3 regions of the Rhodopseudomonas sp. P1 genome follow, and region 2 is predicted to be linked to each of the others. Evidence: predicted binding sites of a transcription regulator. Region 2 holds the regulator's gene; each other region holds the start of a gene.
The links. The regulator LexA, encoded in region 2, represses DNA repair genes until DNA is damaged. The targets are predictions, from matches to a motif close to TGTTCNNNNTGTGTTCNG.

Region 1: the regulator LexA is predicted to act here: its motif matches at 2,269-2,286, upstream of LRC39_RS22155 (ribonuclease T2).
Region 3: the regulator LexA is predicted to act here: its motif matches at 2,333-2,350, upstream of LRC39_RS09050 (ImuA family protein).

The regions. Positions count from the first base shown of each region.
Region 1 is NZ_CP088006.1:4,787,966-4,792,892, reverse strand. Features, by position in the region: gene LRC39_RS22180 (TonB-dependent receptor) at 1-137, opposite strand, end outside; gene LRC39_RS22175 (hypothetical protein) at 257-658, opposite strand; gene LRC39_RS22170 (DUF3617 domain-containing protein) at 758-1,294, opposite strand; gene LRC39_RS22165 (hypothetical protein) at 1,309-1,599, opposite strand; gene LRC39_RS22160 (hypothetical protein) at 1,767-2,228, shown strand; gene LRC39_RS22155 (ribonuclease T2) at 2,333-3,028, shown strand; gene LRC39_RS22150 (bifunctional riboflavin kinase/FAD synthetase) at 3,150-4,118, shown strand; gene LRC39_RS22145 (sugar O-acetyltransferase) at 4,115-4,687, shown strand; gene ileS (isoleucine--tRNA ligase) at 4,869-4,927, shown strand, end outside.
Region 2 is NZ_CP088006.1:3,144,559-3,149,485, forward strand. Features, by position in the region: gene LRC39_RS14625 (hypothetical protein) at 48-377, opposite strand; gene LRC39_RS14630 (molybdopterin molybdotransferase MoeA) at 576-1,787, shown strand; gene lexA (transcriptional repressor LexA) at 1,964-2,674, shown strand; gene LRC39_RS14640 (ComEC/Rec2 family competence protein) at 2,734-4,927, opposite strand, start outside.
Region 3 is NZ_CP088006.1:1,948,587-1,953,513, reverse strand. Features, by position in the region: gene LRC39_RS09055 (Y-family DNA polymerase) at 4-1,602, opposite strand; gene LRC39_RS09050 (ImuA family protein) at 1,490-2,275, opposite strand; gene LRC39_RS09045 (putative DNA modification/repair radical SAM protein) at 2,442-3,692, shown strand; gene LRC39_RS09040 (UdgX family uracil-DNA binding protein) at 3,983-4,927, shown strand, end outside.

The sequences.
Region 1 (4,927 bases), 1.6 Mb from region 2:
CGGCGCTGAATCGGGCTCGGCGCCGTGACGGTGACTTCGGGAAGGGCGGTTTGGGCGCGCGCGGCCGGCGCGCCGGTGCTGCACACGGCGAGCGTTGCGGTGCCGAGCAGCAGCCCGGTCTTGAGGCGAGATGACATGGTTCTGTCCTGACTGCCGGCTCGCAGCGGAGCCGGGATCTGCGGCGACGCAGATCGATCACGTTGGCCCGCGCGCCGCCGGAGACCGGCTCGGCGCGGCATTCACAAGGGATCGGCGGTCAGGACAAAGGGGGGCCGCGCGGTTGAAAGCCGGCGGGCGGTGACGACAATTCGGCGTCGTCGAGGACGGCGAGGCGGTAATGGAAGGAATGCGCCTGCTGCGGCGGCAGCGCCGGCGGCGTCGCGGCCAGCGCCAGGCTGGCCATCGAGACGACTGCGCAGATCGCGCAGAGGTCGACGCCGGGATGATGATGGTCGGTATCGGGTTCGGCTGGGCCATTGGCCGAGTCGGCCTGGGCAATCTGCAGCGCAGGCGGTTCGAAGCCGTGGAAGTGGCCGAACGCGGCGGCGAACTGCAGGGCGAGCGCGATCAACGCCAGCCGTGCGCCCCACCGGATGTTCGTCCGCGCCCAATCCATGCCGCCCCAGCCTCTCACGGTGCCGGCGTCGTCCCCCGCCATGCAACGTTACAATGTAACATTGCGGCAAGCGCCTCCGCTGTCAACGGAGGTCCCGGCGAAGGTCGGCGGGTGTGACTTTTGCGCCAGCTTCCGCGGCCGTCACTTCGACTTCGGCAACAGCGCCTTCAGCTTGTCCATGTCGGCGATGTTCATCTTGATCCCGCCCGGCATCACGATGTCGCCGGGCTTCTGGCCGTCCTTGCAGGGGCCGAGCCATTTCGCTTCCAGCGTCGTGGCGGACTCCTTGGGAACGCCGGGCAGCGGGTTCTCGTTATGCGATGCCACCTTGACCGTGTAGGCCGAATTGAAGTCACCGGTGATCTCGGCGTGCGAGGTCGTGGTCATTCCGGCGACCTTGCACACCGAGTCATTGGTGTAGCCGGTCGCGGTCTTCTGGATCGTCGGCGCTGAGCAGGCTTCGGTGGCCAGCGGCTGCACCGCCGCGTTCATCTTCTTGTCGATGGTCTCGTCGGTGCAGTGCTGGATCGCGACGTTCTGCCCGGAGCCGGAGCCCTGCATCTTCAGCTCCCACAGTCCCGGCTTGCGGGTCGGCAGGTCGATCGCCTGCGCCGCCGTCACTGGCGCGGCGAGCAGCAGGGAAAGCAGCCAGATGCGAGACGGATGGCGACGGCTCATCGCTGCGGCTCCGATCAGTATTTGGTGCGCAGCGGCCGCTCGTCGGCGCCATACGGCACCCAGCGGCACGCGAACGAGATGTAGCCGCCGTAATTGGCCTGCACGCCGAGCAGCTTCACCACCTTGCCGTAGCGGGCGCAGTGATCGACCGCCATGGCGCGGACGTCGGCGTGGCCGATCAGGCTGGTGGAGATGATTCCGCCGGTATCATTGCCCTTGAACGGCGGCACATAATCGGCGCGCGCCGCCGTGCTTGCCAGCACCGCACCCAGAACGGCCAAGCCGGCAGCCCCCATCAATCGCATCGTGATCTCCCTCTATCGCTGCGTTCGAGTCTAGAACGCCGCCATGAGAATGGAAAGAACACGCCCCGCGTTCCGCGTGGGGTTCTGCCGAGGTGTGGCCGGCCCGCACTTGACCTTGGCATGGCTTCGCGGCACCGTCCGCCGCATCGAATTCCGGTGGATGAGCCATGCGATTCATTTCGACGTTGAAAACGCCCGTCGCCGCGGTCGCGGCCCTGCTTGGCCTGTTCGCGCTGGCGCCCACCGCTCAGGCGGCCAATCCGCTGGAGATGAACTTCTGGCTGTCCGGCCCGCGCTATGACGGCAATCTGCCGCCGTGCGAAGCGGCGCTGCCGTCGATCACCCACCAGTTCGCCGAGAAGGAAGGCACCTTCTGGAATTCGGATCTGCGCATCACTGCGTATGCGAAGGTCCGCGACGTCGCGTTCCGCCCCTGGCAGAGCGACAACATTCCGCGCCGCTTTTGCGCCGCCGACGCGCTGCTGAACGACGGCAAGACCCGTCCGGTGTATTTCTCGGTCATCGAGGATGGCGGTCTCGCCGGCTTCACCGATGGCGTCGAGTTCTGCGTCGTCGGCGTCGACCGCAATTGGGCGTTCAATCCGGCCTGCAAGGCCGCCAAGCCCTGAGCGGCGCGCTGCGCTGAACCGCGGCGCTATCGACCATTTGCGTTCTTGAAACGTTCCTGAGTCCTGGTAGGCTTTTCGCACTTCCAGCAGCAGGGCCCTGTCACATGCTTGGATTTCTACGTCGACGACGGTCGCTGATCGCCGCCTGCGCGGTGGTTGGGGCTCTGTTCACCTCGGCCGCAGCCGAGGCGCAGGACCGCCGCCAGAATGCGCCCGGTGCGTTCGATTTCTACGTGCTGGCGCTGTCGTGGTCGCCGTCCTATTGCGAGCAGGCGTCCGAGCGCGGCCTCAGCGGCCGCTCCCAGCAGCTGCAGTGCGGCGGCCGGCCGTTCGCCTTCGTGGTCCACGGGCTGTGGCCGCAATACGAGCGCGGCTTTCCGGAATACTGCGAGCGTCCCGCGCCGCGGCTCGACCGCCGCATCGTCGACTCGATGCTCGACCTGATGCCGGCGCCGGGGCTGATCTATAACGAGTGGGACAAGCACGGCACCTGCGCAGGGCTGTCGCAGCGCGGCTATTTCGAGCAGATCCGCAAGGCCCGCGCCGCGGTGCGGATTCCGCCCGACTTCATCGACGCCAAGGAGCCGCGCACCGTCACCGCCGACGAGGTCGAGGCCGCCTTCATCAAGGTCAATCCGGGCCTGTCGAATTCGGCGATTGCGGTGATGTGCGACCGCAAGCGGCTCAGCGAGGTGCGGATCTGCATGAGCAAGGATCTGCAATTCCGGGCCTGCGAGGAAATCGACCGCCGCGCCTGCCGCCGCGACCAGCTCGAAGTCCCGCCGCTGCGTGGCGGCTGAGTCCCCGGCGCCTCGCTTCAGACCTTCCCGAAGGTGTCCCAGGCCGCACGATGGCTTGACACCGCGCGCGGCTCCGCGTCACGGTCCGGGTCCTTCCTGAACGCGATGAACTGAATCCCAAATGACAGGCTTTGCCGTAATCCGCGACGATACGCCGACGGCCGTGATCCCCAAGGGCGCGGTGGTGGCGATGGGCAATTTCGACGGCGTCCACCGCGGCCACCGTGCCGTGATTGGCGCCTGCCTCGACATGGCGCGGATCAAGAAGGCGCCGGCTCTGGCGGTGACGTTCGAGCCGCATCCGCGCAAGTTCTTCAGCCCCGACGTGCCGCAATTCCGGCTCACCGACGAGACCGCCAAGCTGCGGCTGCTGGCCGGCACCGGGCTCGACGGCGCGGTGATCCTCAGCTTCGACGCGCGGCGAGCGTCGACCACGGCGCACGATTTCATCCAGCACGAGCTGATCGGCCGGCTCGGGGTGCAGGGCATCGCGATCGGCTACGATTTCCATTTCGGCAAGGGCCGCGGCGGCTCGCCCTCGATGCTGGTCGCCGAAGCGCCGTCGCTCGGGATCGAGGTCGACGTTCAGCCGCATGTCGATTTCGGCGACCATCCGGTGTCGTCGAGCGCGATCCGCAAATGCCTGGAGGAGGGCCACATCGCTGCCGCCACCGAGATGCTCGGTGGGCCGTGGTTCGTCACCGGGGAGGTGATCCATGGCGACAAGCGCGGCCGCGACCTCGGCTATCCGACCGCCAATATCAAGCTCGATCCGGAGTGCAGCCTGAAGCACGGCATCTATGCGGTGCGGGTCGGCCGCGGCGGTAAGCACTACGACGCGGTGGCGAATTTCGGCCGCCGCCCGACCTTCGACAACGGCGCGCCGCTGCTCGAAGTGTTCGTGTTCGATTTCAATGAGCCGCTGTACGGCGAAACGCTCGATGTCGCCTTCATCGCCTTCATCCGCGATGAAGAGAAGTTCGAGAGCATCGAGGCGCTGATCCGGCAGATGGACGACGACTCCGCCCGCGCCCGCGCGGCGCTCGCCGCCGACCACGGCGCGTTCCCCAAGCTCGGCACGCTGCGATGAACCAGACCGAGAAGGAGAAGATGCTGGCGGGCGAGCTGTATCGCCCCGGCAGCCCGGAGCTCGCCGCCGACGAGGCCGCCAACAAGGCCTGGATCGTCCGCTACAACGCCTCGGGCGCGCTGCCGGCGGCGGAGCGGCACGTGCTGCTGTCCGAGCATTTCGGCCATGTCGGCAAGAGCGCGGTGGTGCGGCCACCGTTCTTCTGCGACTGCGGCTACAACATCTTCCTCGGCGACAACGTCTTCCTCAATTTCAACTGCGTGATCCTGGACATCATGCCGGTCCGGATCGGCGACCGCACCCAGATCGGTCCGGCGGTGCAGATCTACGCGGCCGACCACCCGCGCGACGCCGCCACCCGCCGCGAGGGCCTGGAATTCGGCCGCCCGGTGACGATCGGGGCCGACGTCTGGATCGGCGGCGGTGCCATTATCCTGCCCGGCATCAGCATCGGCGACGGCGCCGTGATCGGGGCCGGCAGCGTTGTGACCCGCGACGTCGCCCCACATGCCATCGTCGGCGGCAACCCGGCCAAGCCGCTGGGGAAGGGCGGCCAGACGCAAGGATGACCGCCGCAGGGCTTTGCGATCCTGCGACCGCCTGCTAATGAATGCCCGCATGTCTGCACGGCGCGCCATCATCAGCATTATCGGCCCGGCTTCCGCCTGAGCTTTGAGTTCGGCGCAAGACCGGGACCCGTCTCACTTCATCGCGATCGATCGCGTCAGCGCCTCTTGACCCAGAGCTTCCATGTCCGACAAGCCTGAAAAATCCGACGTCAACGATTATTCCAAAACCCTCTTCCTGCC
Region 2 (4,927 bases):
TCAGAAGCACGGCGGCGTGCGCTCGCGCGCAACGCCGCGACCGTCCGTTACTGCGCCGGCAGCGCCCGGCAATCCATCGAGTACACCAGCTCGCCCTTCGCGGTGCGGCCGATCGGCTGGCACGGCGTGGACGCACGGCTCGGCTGCGCGCTCGGCGCTGCCGCAGGCCGCGCGGCTTCGCTCGAAGCTGCGGCCGGCGCGGCTGCAGGGGCCGCTGCAGGCTCAGGCGCGGATGCGGACGGCGGGCCGTAGTCGCCGGCGTTAAACGACGGCGCCCAGCCTTTGCTCCAGTCGTGGCGCATCCAATACACCGAGCCGAACGCGATGATGCCGACCACGACCATGATCCGCAGGAACCATTTCGGGAAATCTTCCATCTGCGCGCTCCACGTCCGCTCGATGCCTGGAACCGGTCGTACAGGCGAAGACGACGGTTCGACAATAATGATTTAGGCCGACGCGGCGGGACGCCGCGCTCGCCGTAGACTCCGAGCGCATCTTGCGCGGGCGCCGCGCGCCACCTAAAGCCGGATCGTGACGGTTCGATTTCAACTCGCCTGCGAGGGAGAAGCCCGATGGCTCTGATGCCGGTCGACGACGCGCTGGCCGCGGTACTGGCTGGTGCGCACGGGCTCGACACCGAGCTGGTCGCGATCGAGGACGCTCACCGCCGCGTGCTGGCGCGCGATCTCGCAGCGCTGCGGACCCAGCCGCCCCAGGCGATGTCGGCAATGGACGGCTACGCGGTGCGCGCTGCGGACGTGGCGGCGACACCTGCAACGCTCCGGGTGATCGGGGAGATCGCGGCCGGCCGCCCCTCGACGATCGGCATCGGCCCAGGCGAGGCGCTGCGCATCTTCACCGGCGGCGTGGTGCCGGACGGTTCGGACGCCGTGGTGATCCAGGAAGACACCGTGCGCGACGGCGACCGCGTCACCGTCAACGAAGCGGTCAAATCCGGCCGTCACATCCGCCCGGCCGGAATCGATTTCAAGGAGAGCCAGGTTCTGCTGCGCCAGGGCCACCGGCTCAGCGACCGCGACCTCGCGCTTGCGGCCGGCATGAACCACGCGGCGCTGCCGGTGCATCGCCGCCCGCGGCTGGCGATGCTCGCCACCGGCGATGAGCTGGTGATGCCGGGCACGACACCCGCCCCCGGCCAGATCGTCTATTCCAACGGCTACGCGCTACGTGCGCTGGCGCACGCCGAGGGCGCCGACGTGATCGACCTCGGCATCGCCGCCGACACGCTGGAAGCGACCCAGGCCGCGATCCGGCAGGCGCGCGATTTCGGCGTCGATCTGCTCGTCACCACCGGCGGCGCATCGGCCGGCGACCATGATCTGGTCAAGGGCGCGCTGGAAGCCGAAGGCACCACGATCGCGTTCTGGAAGATCGCGATGCGCCCGGGCAAGCCGATGATGCACGGTCATCTCGGCCCGATGCGGGTGATCGGCCTGCCCGGCAATCCGGTGTCGTCCTACGTCTGCGCGGTGCTGTTCATGGTGCCGCTGATCCGCGCGCTGTGCGGCATGAGCAAGCCAAGGCATGTCCGCGAGCCGGCGCTGCTCGGCGCGGACCTTCCCGGCAACGATCAGCGCGAAGACTATCTGCGCGCCACGCTGTCACGCGACCAAACCGGACGGCAGATCGCCACTCCGGTCGACAGCCAGGATTCGTCGCTGCTGGCACGGCTGGCGACCGCGGAAGCGCTGATCGTGCGCCCGGCTTTCGCGCCGGCGGCACCGGCCGGTTCACCCTGCGTCATCCTTAAGCTCCCGCTATAGCGACCCGTGAAAATCCTAGATTTCGATTAAGAGGTTGCGGAACACACCCCGAACAGATAGTGTCCGTTCATGATTTGTTTTCGAGATTCGGCGACGATGACGCTCTCACAAGGGCTCGTGGCCCGAACCGAAACGCACCTCGAACCGGCACATCATCGCCGACTGGGGATTTGCCGATGCTGACCCGCAAGCAGTTTGAGCTGTTGAAATTCATCAACGAGCGACTGAAGGAGGCCGGCGTGCCGCCGTCCTTCGACGAGATGAAGGATGCGCTCGACCTCCGTTCGAAGTCCGGCATTCATCGCCTGATCACTGCGCTGGAAGAGCGCGGCTTCATCCGGCGGCTGCCCAACCGCGCCCGCGCGATCGAAGTCATCAAGCTGCCCGACACCGGCGGGATGCCCGGCAACAGCCGGCGCGGTTTCACCCCGAGCGTGATCGAAGGCAATCTCGGCAAGGTGCGGCCGCCGAGCCCGGCGCCGGCCGAGGATGACCACGATCGCGGCAGCGTCGCGGTGCCGGTGATGGGCCGGATTGCGGCCGGTACGCCGATCGAAGCCTTGCAAAGCCGCAGCCACACTATCAGCGTGCCGGCCGACATGCTCGGCAGCGGCGAACACTACGCGCTGGAAGTGCGCGGCGACTCGATGGTCGAAGCCGGCATCCTCGATGGCGACATGGCGCTGATCCAGAAGAACGACATCGCCGACACCGGCGACATCGTGGTGGCGCTGATCGACGAAGAGGAAGCCACGCTGAAGCGCTTCCGCCGCCGCGGCGCCTCGATCGCGCTGGAGCCGGCCAACGCCGCCTATGAGGTACGGATCCTGCCGCCGAACCGCGTCCGCATCCAGGGCAAGCTGATTGGGCTGTACCGCAAGTATTGAGGCGCGCAGCGGGCAGAGCTGATCGCCCGCTCTGCCGTCGGCGTGCGGACCTTTGCGTCCTACTCGTCGCCCACCTGGTCCTGCGGCGCCGGCGTGGCGTCGATCGGCGCACGGCGACGGCTTGAAGGTTCGGTCGAGATAGCCGCGTCCGTCGCCGCCGCGGCCGCTGGAGCCCAGGGCCGGCTCTGGCCGCGAGGTCGGGCGGCCTCCGCCACGAACAGCCCTGGATCATTTCCGCTCCGCCGCAGCGCCAGCGCGCCATTCGCCTGCAATTCGTCCCGGCCGATCACCCGTGCGGCACAATCCGGCGGCGGCTGGCCGGCGGTGACGATCAGCACCGCACGGGCGCAATCGTCGGCGAGCCCGTCGGGCCGGAGCGACAGTGCCACCAGCCGTCCGTCGGCGAGCGGCGTGACACAGCCGTCCGGATCGCAGGAGACGCCGGCGCGCAGCGACGCTGCATCCGGGGCGCGGGAATCGGCATCGGCGGCGAGCCACTCCTTCAGCCGAAAGGTATCCGCGCCGCTTTGCATCAGGTGCAGCCGGCCGTCGGCGCCGCGCACCGCGACCTGCCTGCCGTCGCCGGCAATCAGTACCTCCGGCTGCGGCGTCAGCGCCGCCCAGGCGATGGCGACGCCAACGCCGAACGCCCCGCCCCAGCGCAGCGGCGAGCGCAGCAGACCGAGCATCACGATACCGAGCGAGGCGACGAGCAAGGGGCCGCTACCGAACGCGGTCACGCGGCCGACCGCGCCGGGCAGCGACGCCACCCATTGGGCGACCAGGATCATCCAGTCGATCCCGAGTTCCATGATCCGCCAGAACGGCGCATCGAGCCCGAACGGCATCGCCGCGAGCCCGAGCAGCCCCGCCGGCATCACGATCGCCGACACCACCGGCATGGCCGCCAGATTGCTGAGCACGCCATAGGGCGTGATGCGGTGGAAGTGATAGGCCGCGTACGGCATCGTCGCGAAGCCGGCGACCAGCGAGGCCAGCGCAAGCAGCGCAATCTCCCGCCCGCCCCACAGCGCCACCCGCGCAGCAGTCGAACTATCGGCCTGCGCGAACAGCGCCGGCATGCCGATCTGTACCAGCGCGACCAGGCCGAGTGTGGCCGCGAACGACATCTGGAAGCTCGGATGCACCAACGCTTCCGGCGCGATCAGCAGCACGACCAGTGCGGCCAGCGCCAGCGTCCGGAACGTGATTGCGCGGCGGTCGACCATCACGGCGATCAGCACCACCGCGGTCATCAGAAAGCTGCGCTGGGTCGCGACTTCCGCGCCCGACAGCGCCAGATAGAACGCGGCCGCCATCAGCGCGACCGCGGCCGCGACCTTCTTGATCGGAAACGTCACGGTCAGCCGCGGGATCAGCGCCAGCAGGGCGCGGAGCGCGAAGAACACCACGCCGGCCACCACCGCCATGTGATAGCCGGAGATCGACAGCACGTGACCGAGACCGGAGATGAACATCGCATCGTTCACCGGGGTCGAGATCGCGTCTCGCTTACCTGTGAGCAGCGCGGTGGCGATCGCGCGCGGATCGCCGCCCAGCGACGCGCGGATTTGGGCGTCGATCGCATCGCGCAGACCCTGCATCACCGCGGCGTAGCGCAAGCGCCAGCCGCCATCCTGCGGCGGCTCGGCGGTGGTAATTGCACCGAGCACGAAGCCGGACGCAGCGATGCCCTGGAAGTACAAATCGCGCGCGAAGTCGTAGCTGCCCGGTCGCAGCGGCTGAAGCGGCGGCTGCAGCCGCGCCTTCAGCGTCACGAAGCTGCCGACCGCAGGCGCCGTTCCCTTCTTCACCGACAGCCGCACCCGCTCCAGCGATGGTGCCCGCGCCGCCTGCATCTGCGTCACGCGGAGAACGAAGCGGTCGGTGCGCTCGCGCTCTTCGCGGATTTCGACGAAGCCCCGCAGCTCCGCTGCGAACACCGGCGCGGCCAGCACCGGATGCGCGATCCGCGCCGCTTTCAGCGACGCGGTCGCAAAGCCTGCCACCAGGGCCGCCAGCAACAGGACCGGTGCGAAGGCCTGGCTGCGCTGCAGCAGGATAGCCACGATTCCGAACACTGCCGCGGTCGCTGCCGCCACCCAGGCAACCGGCTCGTGATCGGCGGCGAAGTACAAGGCAATACCGGCGCCGAATGCCACCGGCGTCCACGGCAGCAACCGGCCCGGCCCCGCCTCGGCCCGCGCCCAGTCGCGGAAAAGATCAAGAAAAGCCGGTCCCCACGACAAACCG
Region 3 (4,927 bases), 1.2 Mb from region 2:
CCCTCACGCAAATAACCCATGCATATACCAGCGCGGCTGGCCGGTGCCGTCGGGCTGGGGCGTCGCTTCGACATTGTAGAGGCCGTCGCGATACACCCAGAACCGCGCGCCGGCTTCGTCTTCGATGCGGAAGTAATCGCGGGTCAGGCCGGGCTCGGCGGCGCGCCACCATTCCATGGCGATGCGCTCCGGGCCCTCGGCACGGACGACGCGATGAAGGACGCGGCGCCAGGTGAATTTCGCCGGCGGATCGTCCGGCGTGCCGGCCATCACGTCGATCGGCTCGGGCGGCTGGAGCAGCCGCAACGGGCGCAGCGGCGGCTCGTCGGCGCGCTCCGGCCACGGCGCATCGCCGGCGTCCGGCGGACAATACTGCACCGGCACGGCCAGCGCGGCGCGTTCCGGGATATGCGTATCCTGCGGCAGATAGCGCACTACCCGCCGCGCGCCGAGCCGCGCCGCCAGCGTATCGGCCAGCAAGGCGACATCCTCGGCCTGATGCGCGGTGGTGTCGAAACCGCGCTGCGCCTCGGCGACAGACACGCTGACGCTGGCGGCGAGCCGGATCAGATCATAGCCGAAGCCGGGATCGAGCGGATCGGCAAGCGCGTCGAGCTTCTCGGCGAACAGCCGCTGCACCACCTCGACCCGCGTCACCGGCTGTCCGGTTTCGACGCTGATGCTGCGCACCGCGCCATCGCTGCGGAAGAAGCTCGCGGTGAGCTGGCGCGCGCCTTTGCCGCTCCGCTCCATCGCGGCGATCAGCAGCCGCGCCAGCGCCAGCAGCGTCGGCAGAATGACCTCGGTGGTGGCAACCGGTTCGGGAAAATTCTTGTCGACCACGTAGTCCGGTGCCGGCCGCCGCGGCGAGATCGGCGCGTCGTCTTCGCCGGTCGCCTGGCGCAGCACCGCGACGAAGCCTTCACCGAACCTTGCGGCGAGTTCGGTCGGCTGCCGCGCCAGCACCTCACCGACGGTCTTGAACCCGGCGCGGCGCAGGCCGCGGACGATCGCGTCATCGACACCGAGGGCCGCTACCGGCAGCGGCGCCACCGCGCGCAGCTCTTCGCCCGGCGCGACGATCAGGCCGGAGCCGCCACGGGTCAGCGCCCTCGCCGCCACCGCGGTGCCGGCGATCGCGGCGCTGACCGCAAAGCCTTGCCGCGTCAGCGCCGCGGTCAGCGTGTTCAGCAGCTTGGCCTCGTCGCCGAACAGATGCCCGCAACCGGTGATGTCGAGCAGCAGCCCGTCGGCACCGTCGAGCGCCACCAGCGGCGTGAAACGATCGCACCAATCGGCAATCGCATTCAGCAGCGCCGCATCGGCATGCGGGTCGTGGTCGATGACATCGACCGCCGGATGCATCGCCCGCACGGTGGCGAGCGGCATTCCGGGCATCACGCCGCCGCGGCTGGCGCGCGCATCGCACCCGACAACCACCAGCGCGTTGTCGCGCTTGGCGGCGACGACACGCGGTGGAGGCGCAGCATCAGCCGGCGAGCCGGTGCTCGCCTGCGGCAAGGCCCGTTCGACCCGATCGGTCGAAAGCCTCGGCAGCCAAAGGCCGAGGATACGCCTGCGGTTCACGGAAGCGGCACGCATCACAATTCCATTCCATGATCCAGCGGCCGGTCTGGCCGCGACGATTGCGAACAAGGGAGGTGTCGAGCACCGGTGCGCCCCAGCCTTCGATCGGCGGCGAAGGCGCCGCGCGGATCACCCAGCGGGTCTCCGCGGTCGAAGCCTGCGGCGCAGCGGCGATCCGCAGCATCAGCGCGGTGACGCCGGACTGCTGCGCCGCCAGCGTCAGTTTTCGCGAGGCGACGGAATCGAACGCGCGGGTCTCGCCCCACAATTCGGTGATCACCGCGCCGAGCCCGTTGCAGGCCAGCGCATCGGCGGCGGCGCGGAGCGCGCTGTCGGCATCATGGGCGCGCACCATCACCAAGCGGCGCGGGTCGAAGCCGAGTTCGGCCAGCCCCTCCATCGCCAGGTCACCGTTCTCGCGCGCGGAAAAATCCTGGCGGATCCACAATAGAAACCGCGCCTCGGCGAGACGCTGCGCCACGCCGGCGACGAAGCCGGTTGCAGCAGAGGCGTGACGGCCATCGCAGAACACTTCGTGCAGCGCGCCCTGCATCAGGCCGCCGTGCAGCACCGCATCCACGCCGTCATGGCCGAGTGGCACGCGGCGCAGCGTCTCCGCCGTCCCGCTTTCGAGCCGGTCGATTTCGCCCTGCAGGCGCGCAAGCATACCGAGGCGGGCGCTATCCATGCGCCGCTCCTTTTTCCGTTGCCGTTTCGGATTCGATGAACCCGTTGCCGGCTCATTTGTTCATGATATGTTCTAATAAATCCCTGCTCCCCGGCGGAGTCAATCGGGATCGCACCGAGGTCTTGGGGCAAATTTTTTCGCGAGATGAATCAAGGAGATTCCAAGCATGGACGTGCAGCGCAAGCTGGCCATCCTGGCGGACGCGGCGAAATACGACGCCTCCTGCGCCTCCAGCGGGACGGAGAAACGCGACAGCCAGGGCGGCAAGGGGCTGGGCTCGACCGCGCCCGGCATGGGCATCTGTCATTCTTATGCGCCGGACGGCCGCTGCATCTCCCTGCTCAAGGTTCTGCTCACCAACGCCTGCGCCTACGATTGCCTGTATTGCGTCAACCGTGCGTCGTCGAACGTGCCGCGCGCCCGCTTCACCGTGGGTGAGGTGGTGCAGCTCACGCTCGACTTCTATCGCCGCAACTACATCGAGGGGCTGTTTCTATCCTCGGGCATCATCCGCAGCGCCGACTACACCATGGAGCAGATCGTCGAAGTGGCGCGGCGCCTCCGGGAGGAGCATCACTTCCGCGGCTACATTCATCTGAAGACGATCCCGGAAGCCGACGACGCGCTGATCGCCAAGGCCGGCCGCTATGCGGACCGGCTCAGCATCAATATCGAGATGCCGGAGGAGAACAGCCTCGCTCAATTGGCGCCGGAGAAGAACGTCCGCGCCATCCGCCGCACCATGGGGCGGCTGCGGCTGAAGCTGGATGAAGCGACCGAGGCCAAGGCCGAGGCACGGAAGACCCCCACCCGCGCCAAGCCGCCGCGCTTCGCGCCGGCCGGCCAGAGCACGCAGATGATCGTCGGCGCCGACAGCGCTACCGACCAGACCATCCTCAACACCAGCGCCAACCTCTACGGCTCGTACAATCTGAAGCGGGTGTACTACTCGGCATTCAGCCCGATCCCGGATTCCAGCCGGGCGCTGCCGCTGCAGGCGCCACCCCTGGTGCGCGAACATCGGCTGTACCAAGCCGACTGGCTGATGCGGTTCTACGGCTTCGACGCCGGCGAAATCATCGATCCCGCCGCCGGGATGCTGTCGCTGGAGATGGATCCGAAACTGGCCTGGGCGCTGCGCCATCGCGAGCGCTTCCCGCTCGACGTCAACCGCGCCAGCCGCGAGGAACTGCTGCGCATTCCCGGCTTCGGCCGCAAGGCGGTCGACCGCATCATCGACACCCGCCGCCACAGCGCGATCCGCAGCTCGGACCTCGCCAAACTCCACATCCCAAGGAACAAGGCGCTGCCGTTCATCGTTCTCCCCGACCACCGCCCGCCGAGCACCCAGCTCGACGCCGCACGACTGGCGGAGCGGTTTCGGCCGAAGGCGCAGCAACTGGGATTTGGGTTTTGAGGGTGTCGTCATTGCGAGGAGCGAAGCGACGAAGCAATCCAGCACTTTGCACTGAGCTGGATTGCTTCGCTTCGCTCGCAATGACGGGGATGGGTGATTAGCTACAAGCGCGACCTCATCCTGAGGAGGCTGCGCAGCAGCCGTCTCGAAGGATGAAGTCACACCCTTGGGCCATCCTTCGAGACGCCACGACGAAACCCTTCGGGCTTCGCCGCGGCTCCTCAGGATGAGGATAGTGCCAAGTAGCACGCGCACAGGAATTGACTAACAGTCTGGGCAACCAAAGGCACATGCACCGCATCCGGCTCGACAGCGACACCGATTTTGGCGGCTGGCGCAAGGCGGCGCGGGAGCTGGTGCTGGCGGACGTGGCACCGGCAGATATCACATGGACCGTAGCCGGCGACGAGCCGGAGCTGTTCGATGCGCAGGAGCTGTCGCCGGATGCGGGGCGTCTTGCTGAAACGGCCGCGCCGTTCACACAGTCTCCCCAATCGCCTACCCCCGCGCAGACGTTCAACGTCCCCGCCCGCTTCATCGAGCTGTCGCAAGTCGCGATCCTGCACCGCGATCCGCAGCGCTTCGCATATCTTTATCAATTATTGTGGCGGCTGCGGACTAATCCCGAGCTGCTGCAGGTAGCGACCGATCCGGACGTGGCGCGGCTGCAGGCGATGGCCAAGGCGGTGCGGCGCGACGAGCACAAGATGCACGCCTTCGTCCGCTTCCGCGAGATCGGCCGCGAACCCAAGTCGCGCTATGTCGCCTGGTTCGAGCCCGAGCACCATATCGTCGAGCTCGCTGCGCCATTCTTCGCGCGGCGCTTCGCCGACATGGAATGGTCGATCCTGACGCCTGACGTCTGCGCGCATTGGGACGGTCATGCGATTGCGATCACGCCCGGCGTCATCAAGGCGATGGCGCCGTCCGAGGATCGCCTCGAAGAAACCTGGCTCACCTACTACGCCAGCATCTTCAATCCGGCGCGGCTGAAGACCAAGGCGATGCAGGCCGAGATGCCGAAGAAGTATTGGCGCAATCTGCCCGAAGCGGAGCTGATCAAACCGCTGATCGAACACGCCGAGCGCAAGGCGCACGCGATGGTCGCGGCCGAGGCCACCGCGCCGAAGAAGCCGCAGCGACAGGAGCAACCGATGACGAGAGCCAAGCCGAACGCCGACACGCTGGCGCATCTGCGCGAGGAAGCGAAAGATTGCCGCGCCTGCGACCTGTGG